Regions from separate parts of the Kitasatospora sp. NPDC058115 genome, predicted to be linked through region 1. Evidence: riboswitches for the same ligand, from Rfam matches in the RefSeq annotation. Region 1 holds a riboswitch; each other region holds the start of a gene.

Region 1 (3,268 bases):
CCGGCCCGCCGCCGCACCGGAGCGGGCGGCTGTCGAAGCGGGCGTCCGGTGGCAGACGTTAGCGAGTCGGGGCAACCGATTCCAAACCCCTCCGAACCCGAATATTCGGACACCCGTCGGACATCAGATCGGTTCGCGGACCGAGCGTCCCGGCGGGCCGGGGAATGCCGCGGGCCCGGTCCCCCCGTGCGGGGGAACCGGGCCCGGCGGAGCCTGCCGACCGTGGGTCAGAGGCGCACGATGGTGTTGACCGGCATGTTGGACGCGGCCTCGTAGCGGACCGACGCGCCCGGCTTCGGGGCGTGGATGACCTGGCCGCCGCCGACGTAGATGCCCACGTGGTGGCGGTCGCCGTAGAAGATCACCAGGTCGCCGGGCTGGGCCTTGGAGATGTCCGAGCCGATCTGGGTGCCGGCGGTGGCCTGCGCCTGCGAGGTGCGCGGCAGCGACACGCCCGCCTGGGCGTACGCCCAGCCGGTGAGGCCCGAGCAGTCGAAGGAGTTCGGGCCGGTGGCGCCGTACACGTACGGGGAGCCGAGCTTGCTCTCCGCGGCGGCGATCGCGGCGGCGGCGCGCGAGCCGTTGGCGGCGGGCGCCGCCGGGGCGGCCGGCTTGGCGGTGGCGGCCGGGGCCGCCGGAGCGGCCGTGGACGGCGCGCTCGGGCTGGTGCGGTTGGCGTCGCGGGAGGCGCGCTCGGCGTCGGCCTTCTCCTTGGCGGCCTTGGCGGCCTCGGCCTTGGCGGCGTCCGCCTTGGCCTTGGCCTCGGCGGCGGCCTTCTCCTCGGCCGCGCGCAGCGCCTGGCGCTCCTGCTCGGTGAGCGTGTTGAGCAGGTCCTGGGCCTTCTGCAGCTTGCCCTGGACGTCCTCCTTGGAGGACTTCAGCTGCTGGGTGGTGACCTCCAGCTCGGCGAGCTTGGCCTGGGTCTCGGTGCGGTCCTGGTCGAGCCTGCGCTGCTGCTCCTGGAGCTCCTTCAGCGCGCCGGACTGCGTGGAACCGGCCTGGTTCAGGGCGTCGGCCTGGCTGAGGAAGTTGTCCGGGCTGGCGGAGAGCATCAGCTGGACGGTCTGCGAGATGCCGCCCGTGCGGTACTGCTCGCCGGCGATCTCGGCGAGGCCGCCCTGCGCCTCGGTGACCGAGGCCTGCTGACGGGCCACCTTGTCCTGCAGCTCGGCGACCTGCTTCTGCAGCTCCTGCTGCTTGGCCTGGGCGCCGTTGTACTTCTCGGTGGCGACCTCGGCCTGCTCGTTGAGCTGGTCGACCTGCTCCTTGACCTGGTCCTTGGTCGGCGTCGGGTCGGCGTGGGCGCCGGACTGCGCGGAGAGGGCGACGGCAGCGGCGGCGACACCGGTCAGGATCGAGACACGGGTGCGGCCGGCGGGCTTGGGACGACGATGGGACGCCACGAAGGCGGACTCCTTCTTCCTCATCCGCCTACCGGGTGAGCTGACGGGTTCGGGCGGAAGCGTGCCCTACGACGCCTCACCCGCCGCTCGCGCGGCCGGCCTGGCGCCGATTCACCCCGGAGGAACGTGGTTCCCCGGCTCCGTTCCACAGCGGACCCCCGACTGCTGGGCCTTCACTCGGAGGGACGACCCGAAGGCGCCCTCCCGCTGCTTCACGAACTCGGCGGCGAACCCCGCCGCCACCCAGGCTGGGTGATCGACTGTGCGTGGTTCGAGGCACGACCCTAGTAACAGATCCGTGATCCGTTCAAATCCTTGTCAGAAAAAAGTCGGAAGAATACCCAAGTTCCCTTGTGAAAATGACCGAACGTGATCACATCCCCACATCGGGCTGATCATTCTCCGTCAGACGTTCGAATGCGCGGCCGAAACGTCAGCGCCACCCCCGGCCGGGGGTGGCGCTGATCACAGGAGCCGGAACGGGCCTCCGGGCGTGTCGTGGCGACCCGTCAGACGGCCCGCCGTCAGACCCGGCGGATCGTGTTGATCTTCATGGCGTCGGCCTTCATCACCTTCACCACGTCACCGGTGCGCGGCGCGTGCACCACCATGCCGTTGCCGATGTACATGCCGACGTGGCTGCGGTCGTCGCGGTAGATGACCAGGTCGCCCGGCTGGGCCTCGGCCAGGGAGGGCACCCGGGTGCCGTAGTTGCCCTGCGCCTGCGAGGTGCGCGGCAGCGAGACGCCGGCCTTGCCGTACGCCCAGACCATCAGGCCGGAGCAGTCGAAGGTGTTCGGGCCGACGTCGCCCCAGCCGTAGGGCGAGCCCTGCTTGCTCATCGCGAGGGCGACCGCGGAGCCCGCCTTGCCGCTCGCCTGCGGCAGGCTGCCCAGGTCGGTGCGCTCCGAGCCGCGGGAGGCGCGGTCGGCCTGCTGCTGCGCCGCCTTCAGGGCCGCGCGGTCGGCGGCGCTGAGCGAGTTCAGCAGCTCCTGGGCCTCCCGGAGCTTCTTGTTGACCTCGGCCTTGGTCTGGTTCAGGTCCTTGGTGGTGCTGTCCAGCGAGGCCAGCACGGCGGCCGCCTCGGCCTTCTGCTGGTCGAGCCGGCGCTGCTGGTCCTGGAGGCCCTTGAGCGCCTCGGCCTGGCTGGAGCTGGCCTGCTGGACGCTGGAGGCCTTGTCCAGGTAGCCGGACGGGTCGGAGGTGAGCATCAGCTGCACGGACGGGTCGATGCCGCCGGTGCGGTACTGCTCGCCCGCCACCTCGGCCAGCCCGGCCTGAAGCTGGGTCATCTGCTCCTGGCCGCGGGCCACCTGGTCCTGCAGCTGGTCCGCCTGCTTGCGCAGCTGGTCCGCGCGCTCCTTGGCCCCGTTGTACTTCTCGGTGGCCTGCTCGGCCTCTTCCTGCAACTGGTCGATCTGCGCCTTGACGTCGTCCTTCTTGGGCGACGGACTGGGCGCGGCGTGGGCGGCGACCTGGGCGGAGAGGGCGACCGCGGTCGCAGCGGCAGCGGTGAGCACGGAGACCCGCGCGCGGCTCGGCTGCTTGGGACGGCGGTGGGAGGCCAAGGGACCGGCTCCTTCTTCCAATGGCCTCACCCGAACGGGTGAGAATCCGGAAAATAGGTTTGACGCCAGACCCTAGTGAAGATCCACGCTTCGCGCCACTCCCCCGTTCGCGTGAACCCGAACCGTCCATCTGACTTCACAAAACACGCACAACACCGCAATCCCGGCGCTGACCAGCCGTCATACCGGCCGGGCCGCCCCGGGAACGGGCTACGGCCGGGCCAGCCGGTTGAGCAGCAGCACCGACGCGACGGGGCGCGCGCCGGCCTTCCGCACGCCCTCCGCGACCTCCCGGTC
Region 2 (3,268 bases), on a different contig from region 1:
AGGTCGAACCAGGCCATCACCGCGATCACCAGCAACCCGAGCCCCGCGTACCAGCCCCACGGCAGCACCACCCCCAGCTGCGCCGCGACCAGCGCGCGCAGCGCGTACGCGAAGAAGCCGAGGACGGCCGCCTCGAAGACGACGTACGCGAGCAGCGCCAGCAGCCCCGAGGCCATCCCGACCACCCGGCCCAGCCCGTGCGAGATGTAGCCGTAGAACGCCCCGGCCGCGGTGATGTGACGGGCCATCGCCACGTAGCCGACCGAGAAGACGGTGAGCACCAGGGTCGCGAACACGTAGGCGGCGGGCGCCCCGGCGCCGTTGCCCTGGCCGATGACGATCGGGAGGTTGCCGGTCATCGCGGTGATCGGCGCCGCCGTGGCGACCGCCATGAACACCACGCCCGGCAGGCCGACCGAGTCCGCCTTCAGCCGGTCCACCCCGTCCCGCCGCCCCGCGCCCGCGGTCACGTCCCCGGTCGCGTCCCCGCGCTGGATGGCCATCCGGCCCCCTTCACCTGCCGTGGCTGCGCCGCCCGCCGGAGCGGACGGGCGATGACAAGCCGACAGCATCGGCGGGCCGCACCCGGGCCCGCAAAGCGGGGTGACCCGGCGTCAGCACCGCCGGGTTGACGCCCTGTTCGAGCCGCGGGCCGGCCCGTTCGACCGGGGGACGACGACGGCCGGCCCGGATCGCGAGGGAGGTCTCGCGAACCGGGCCGGCCGGACGGGCGTGTCCCGCGCCCGTCGATCCGCTGGAGGTGCGGTGCTCACCCGGTCGAGCGGTCACCCGACATGACCATCCCGGGGGAGCCGTCTCGCCCCGCACCCAGCGGTGGCGGAGGTGATCCGACCGGAGGGTCAGATCGCGACGCCGTGCGCCCGCAGGTAGGCGATCGGGTCGATGTCCGAGCCGTACTCCGAGCCGGTGCGGATCTCGAAGTGGAGGTGCGGGCCGGTCACGTTGCCGGTCGCACCGGAGAGGCCGATCTGCTGGCCGGCGGTGACGGTCTGGCCGACCTTCACGCCGATCGAGGACAGGTGCGCGTACTGGGCGTACTTGCCGTCGGCGAGCTTGATCTCGACCTCGTTGCCGTAGGCGCCGCCGTTGCCGGCCTTCACCACGGTGCCGTTGGCGACGGCGCGCAGCGGGGTGCCGGTGGAGGCGACGAAGTCGGCGCCGGTGTGGTGGCCGGAGGACCACATCGAGCCGGCCACGCCGTAGGCGGTGCCGAGCTTCGGGTTGGCCAGCGGGGCGACGTAGCCGGAGGTGGCGGCGACGACCGGGGTCGCGGTCACCGGGGCGACGGTGGTCTGCACGGCGGGCTTGGCGGCCGGGGCGGCCGGCTTGGTCGCCGGGGCGGCCGGCTTCGCGGCCGGGGCGGCGGGCTTGGTCGCCGGGGCGGCGGGCTTGGTCGCCGGGGCGGCCGGCTTCGCGGCCTGCTTGGCGGCGGGCGCGGCCTGCTTGGCCGCCGGGGCGGCGGGCTTGGCGGCCGGGGCGGCCTTGGTGCCGAGCGCGAGCTGCTGGCCCGGGAAGATCAGGTTCGGGTTGGCGCCGACGACCGAGCGGTTGTGCTCGTACAGCGCCTGCCAGCCACCGGTGACGTTCTTGGCGTCGGCGATCTTCGACAGGGTGTCCCCGCCGACGACCTTGTAGCTCTCCTCGGCCTGGGCGGCGGGAGCGGCGGCCTGAGCGGCCGGCGCGGCCTGGGCGGCGGGCTTGGCGGCCGGAACCTCGTGCGCCTGGGCGGAGACGGTGGTCACCAGCGGGAGGGCGAAGGCGGCACCGGTGACAGCGGTGGCGATGCCGATGCGGGCGGCGCGGGGCAGGGCGATACGACGAGCCTGTGCGGGCATGGAAATGTCCTCTCCGACGCCTGCGAGGTGAGCTGTCGGGTTCGGGCTGGAGTTGCCCGGCCGCAAAAGGCGGCTTCACCCCTAGCCGGACCGCGAATTCGGGTCCGGCGACTTACCTGTGGGTCCCCCGCTCCTGCCGTACAGAGTTCGTTGCGTACCACCGGGCAGCGGCAGGACTAGGCGTTCCACCCGGTGGCCACCCGGGCTGACGCCGGGCGGTCGCTGAACTAAAACTCATCCGTTCGGGTGAAGCAATGTCGATCTCCGCGGCCCGGGACCAAAGTCCGCCCCACCGTGACGCTGCGCAGAAAAGGCATGCACAGTACGCACACAATCCATTCACCGCGCGCACGTGATCCGCAACCCTGCGCCAATGCCGGAACCAGTGCGTACACGATCACTCACGGAAAGGACATCCCCCGACACACCCCCGGTGACCCTTGTCACGTGGGCCCCGCCGGACCGACCATGGGCCGTGGCCACCTCCGAGGCCGGCACCCTGCGGTTGGGCACCGCGCAGGGTCGCTGGGTACTACTGGCGACGGTGCTCGGCTCCAGCATGGCGATGCTCGACGGGACCGTCGTGAACGTCGCGCTGCCCAGGATCGGCGCCGACCTCGGCGCCCAACTCGACGCCCTGCAATGGACACTCAACGCCTATCTGCTCACCCTGGCGGGCCTGATCCTGCTCGGCGGAGCGCTCGGCGACCGGTACGGCCGGCGCCGGGTCTTCCTGCTCGGCGTGGTCTGGTTCGCCGCCGCCTCCGCGGCCTGCGCCGCCGCGCCCACCGTCGAGGTGCTGATCGTCGCGCGCGCCGTCCAGGGCGTCGGCGGCGCGCTGCTCACCCCGGGCTCGCTGGCGATGCTCCAGGCCGTCTTCCACCCGGAGGACCGCTCGGCGGCGGTCGGACTCTGGTCCGGCCTCGGCGGGGTCTCGGCGGCGGTCGGCCCGCTGCTCGGCGGCTGGCTGGTGGACGGCCCGGGCTGGCGCTGGATCTTCCTGCTGAACCTGCCGCTGGCGGCGCTGGTGGTAGCGGTCTCCGCCCGGCACGTGCCGGAGAGCCGCGACGAGTCCGCGACCGGCCGCTTCGACGTGCTCGGCGCGGCGCTGGCCGCCCTGGCGCTGGGCGCCGTCACCTATGCGCTGACCGCCGCCGGGAAGGGCCTGTCCCCCGCGGTCTGGGTCACCGGGGCGGCGGGCCTGCTGCTCGGCGCCGCCTTCGTGGCGGTCGAGCGCCGCACCCCGGAGCCGATGCTGCCGCTGGGCCTGTTCTCCTCCCGGCTGTTCACCGCCGTCAACCTGGTCACCCTGACCGTCTACGCGGCGTTCAGCGGCGTCTTCTTCCTGCTGGTGGTGCAGCTGCAGATCGTCTCCGGGTTCTCCCCGCTGGTCTCCGGGCTGGCCCTGGTGC
Region 3 (3,268 bases), on a different contig from region 1:
AGCAGCTGACCGACCGGCTGATCGACGGCTTCGCCGCGCGCGGGTCCGCCGACCTGATCCACGAGTTCGCGTTCCCGCTCCCCATCTACGCGATCTGCGACCTGCTCGGGGTGCCGGCCGAGGACCAGGACGACTTCCGGGACTGGGCCGGGATGATGATCCGGCACGGCGGCGGTCAGCGCGGCGGCGTGGGGCGCGCGGTGAAGCGGATGCGCGCCTACCTGGCGGAGCTGATCCACCGCAAGCGGGCCGATCTCGGCGACGACCTGATCTCGGGGCTGATCCGGGCCAGCGACCACGGCGAGCACCTGACCGAGAACGAGGCCGCGGCGATGGCCTTCATTCTGCTGTTCGCCGGCTTCGAGACCACGGTCAACCTGATCGGCAACGGCGTGTACGCGCTGCTGCGCAACCCGGGACAGCGCGCCCTGCTCCAGGAGTCGGTCGGCCGCGGCGAGAGCGCGCTGCTGGAGACCGGCATCGAGGAACTCCTGCGCTACGACGGGCCGGTGGAGCTGGCCACCTGGCGGTTCGCGACCAGTCCGCTGACCATCGGCGGGGTGGGGATCCCGGTCGGCGACCCGGTGCTGGTGGTGCTCGCCGCGGCGGACCGGGACCCGGCGCGGTTCGCCGACGAGAACACCCTGGACCTGGCCCGGACGGACAACCCCCACCTGGGCTTCGGGCACGGCATCCACTACTGCATCGGCGCCCCGCTGGCACGGCTGGAGGGGCGGGCCGCGCTGGCCACCCTGCTGACCCGGCTGCCGGACCTCGAACTCGCCGCGGACCCGGTGGACCTGCGCTGGCGGGGTGGTCTGATCATGCGTGGACTCCGTGAACTTCCGGTGGAATTCACGCCGGAGAAAACGCCCGGCGGCAAGGCTCCGGAGACCGGCTCCGAGGGCTGACGCATCGGCACAACACGCTGACGGAGACTCTCCGTTGCCCGGATTCGGGGGGTCTGAACCACCCTCAATCCGGACATACCGCCCCGGTTGGTAGGCAATCCATCACATGACGTGATGTCCATGTGATATCGACGATATGAGCTTGTGATTGCTCTGAAGATCTGTCTACTCTCCCTGGAGTTCGCAGCTGCGAGCCCCGTGCGCGGAACGCCGAGTCCTGCCCGCCGCGCCACGGGAAACCGACCAGAACCCTGGGCAGGGGCGGGGGACCCAGGTTTTGCGCCGTCTCCCACGGCTAGGGGTGAAGCCGCCTCCGCGCGGCCGGGCCACCTCCCGGTCCGAACCCGACAGCTCACCTCGCAGGCGTGCGGAGAGGGACCCCTTCATGCTGTTCGTTGGAACCGGTCGTCACCGTCGCCGTACCCAGGCCGAGAAGGCCATCGCCGTCGCCGGTGTCGCCGGCGTCGGACTGGCCATGCCGATCCTGAGCGCCACCGGCGCCTCCGCCGCCCCGGTCTCCACCTGGGACGCGGTCGCCCAGTGCGAGAGCGGCGGCAACTGGAGCATCAACACCGGCAACGGCTTCTACGGCGGCCTCCAGTTCACCTCCAGCACCTGGAAGGCGTACGGCGGCACCGCCTACGCGCCGCAGGCCAACCAGGCCTCCAAGGCCCAGCAGATCTCGGTCGCCGAGAAGGTGCTCGCCTCGCAGGGCCCGGGCGCCTGGCCCGTCTGCTCCAAGAAGGCCGGCCTGAGCAAGGGCGGCGCCCCGGCGGCGGTCGACACCTCGACGGACGCCAAGCCGGCCGCCCCGAAGCTGCAGGTCCCGCAGGCCGCCCAGGAGGCCAAGCCGCAGCAGGAGGCCGCGAAGCCCGCCGCGCCCAAGCACGCCGCGCCCAAGCAGCAGGCCCCGCAGGTCCAGCAGCAGGCCGCCAAGCCGCAGGCGCAGCAGTACGCGCCGAAGCACGCCGCGCCCAAGCAGGAGGCCCCGCAGGCGCAGCAGCAGTCGCCGGCCTTCTCCGGCAAGGCCGGCTGGGACGCCGACGCCAAGGTGTTCTGGTACCAGAGCAACGGCGCCTGGTACTGGACCAGCCACCAGAGCGTCTACCAGCAGTACGCCGGCCAGCAGGCCGCCGCCCCGGCCGCCCCGGCTGCCCAGGCCGCCCCCGCCGCGCAGCAGCCGGCCGGCCAGGGCTACACCGTCCGCTCCGGCGACACCCTCGCCGGGATCGCCACCGCCCAGGGCGTCTCCGGCGGCTGGCAGGCGCTGTACGACGGCAACCGCGGCACCGTCGGCGCCGACCCGAACCTGATCGTCCCGGGCCAGGTGCTGAGCCTCGCCTGACGGCCGGTCCGGCCGCACGGGACGAAGGGGGACCGATCGGTCCCCCTTCGTCCGCATCCGGCCCCCTCGGGTCGGGCAACCAGGTGAACTACCGGTGGGTAGCCGGGCCACACGCTGAGACGGAGCCGAGGTCGACGTGGCCCGGACAGCCCGTGCGGTTAGGCTCTGGTCGTAACGACTCCGCAATCGTCCGGCCGACAGCACCCACCGTCAGCCGAACCTGCTTCCGCTAGGAGATGCCTCGTGCCGTCCATCGATGTCGTCGTCGCCCGTGAGATTCTCGACTCGCGCGGCAACCCCACGGTCGAGGTCGAGGTCGGCCTCGACGACGGCAGCACCGGCCGTGCCGCCGTCCCGTCGGGTGCCTCCACCGGCGCCTTCGAGGCGCTGGAGCTCCGCGACGGTGACAAGAACCGCTACTTCGGCAAGGGCGTGGAGAAGGCCGTCCTGGCCGTCATCGAGCAGATCGGCCCGGAGCTGGTCGGCTACGACGCCACCGAGCAGCGCCTGATCGACCAGGCCATGCTCGACCTGGACGCCACCCCGGACAAGTCCTCGCTCGGCGCCAACGCCATCCTGGGCGTCTCGCTGGCCGTCGCGCACGCCGCCTCCGAGGCCAGCGACCTGCCGCTGTTCCGCTACCTGGGCGGCCCGAACGCCCACGTCCTGCCGGTCCCGATGATGAACATCCTCAACGGCGGCTCGCACGCGGACTCCAACGTCGACATCCAGGAGTTCATGATCGCCCCGATCGGCGCGGAGTCCTTCTCCGAGGCCGTCCGCTGGGGCGTCGAGGTCTACCACACCCTCAAGGGCGTGCTGAAGGAGCGCGGTCTGTCGACCGGCCTGGGCGACGAGGGCGGCTTCGCCCCGAACCTGGACTCCAACCGCGAGGCCCTGGACCTCATCGTCGAGGCCATCCAGAAGGCCGGCTACGTGCCGGGCAAGGACGTCGCGCTCGCCCTGGACGTCGCCTCCTCCGAGTTCTACGAGGACGGCGCCTACCAGTTCG

What was found. A riboswitch is a leader RNA that binds a small molecule or an ion and turns the genes downstream of it on or off. The one in region 1 is predicted to bind cyclic di-AMP.
Region 2: it holds a riboswitch for cyclic di-AMP, as region 1 does, so the genes downstream of both, ACFVVL_RS16690 (peptidoglycan DD-metalloendopeptidase family protein) here and ACFVVL_RS10820 (NlpC/P60 family protein) in region 1, are expected to answer to the same signal.
Region 3: it holds a riboswitch for cyclic di-AMP, as region 1 does, so the genes downstream of both, ACFVVL_RS15615 (transglycosylase family protein) here and ACFVVL_RS10820 (NlpC/P60 family protein) in region 1, are expected to answer to the same signal.

The regions. Positions count from the first base shown of each region.
Region 1 covers NZ_JBHVTL010000008.1:68,105-71,372, reverse strand. Annotated here, with positions in the region: gene ACFVVL_RS10820 (NlpC/P60 family protein) at 228-1,403, opposite strand; cyclic di-AMP (ydaO/yuaA leader) riboswitch at 1,414-1,566, opposite strand; gene ACFVVL_RS10815 (NlpC/P60 family protein) at 1,928-2,971, opposite strand; gene ACFVVL_RS10810 (NYN domain-containing protein) at 3,182-3,268, opposite strand, start outside.
Region 2 covers NZ_JBHVTL010000014.1:37,615-40,882, reverse strand. Annotated here, with positions in the region: gene ACFVVL_RS16695 (APC family permease) at 1-503, opposite strand, end outside; gene ACFVVL_RS16690 (peptidoglycan DD-metalloendopeptidase family protein) at 861-1,856, opposite strand; cyclic di-AMP (ydaO/yuaA leader) riboswitch at 1,859-2,019, opposite strand; gene ACFVVL_RS16685 (MFS transporter) at 2,230-3,268, shown strand, end outside.
Region 3 covers NZ_JBHVTL010000013.1:22,114-25,381, forward strand. Annotated here, with positions in the region: gene ACFVVL_RS15610 (cytochrome P450) at 1-911, shown strand, start outside; cyclic di-AMP (ydaO/yuaA leader) riboswitch at 1,143-1,291, shown strand; gene ACFVVL_RS15615 (transglycosylase family protein) at 1,297-2,256, shown strand; gene eno (phosphopyruvate hydratase) at 2,500-3,268, shown strand, end outside.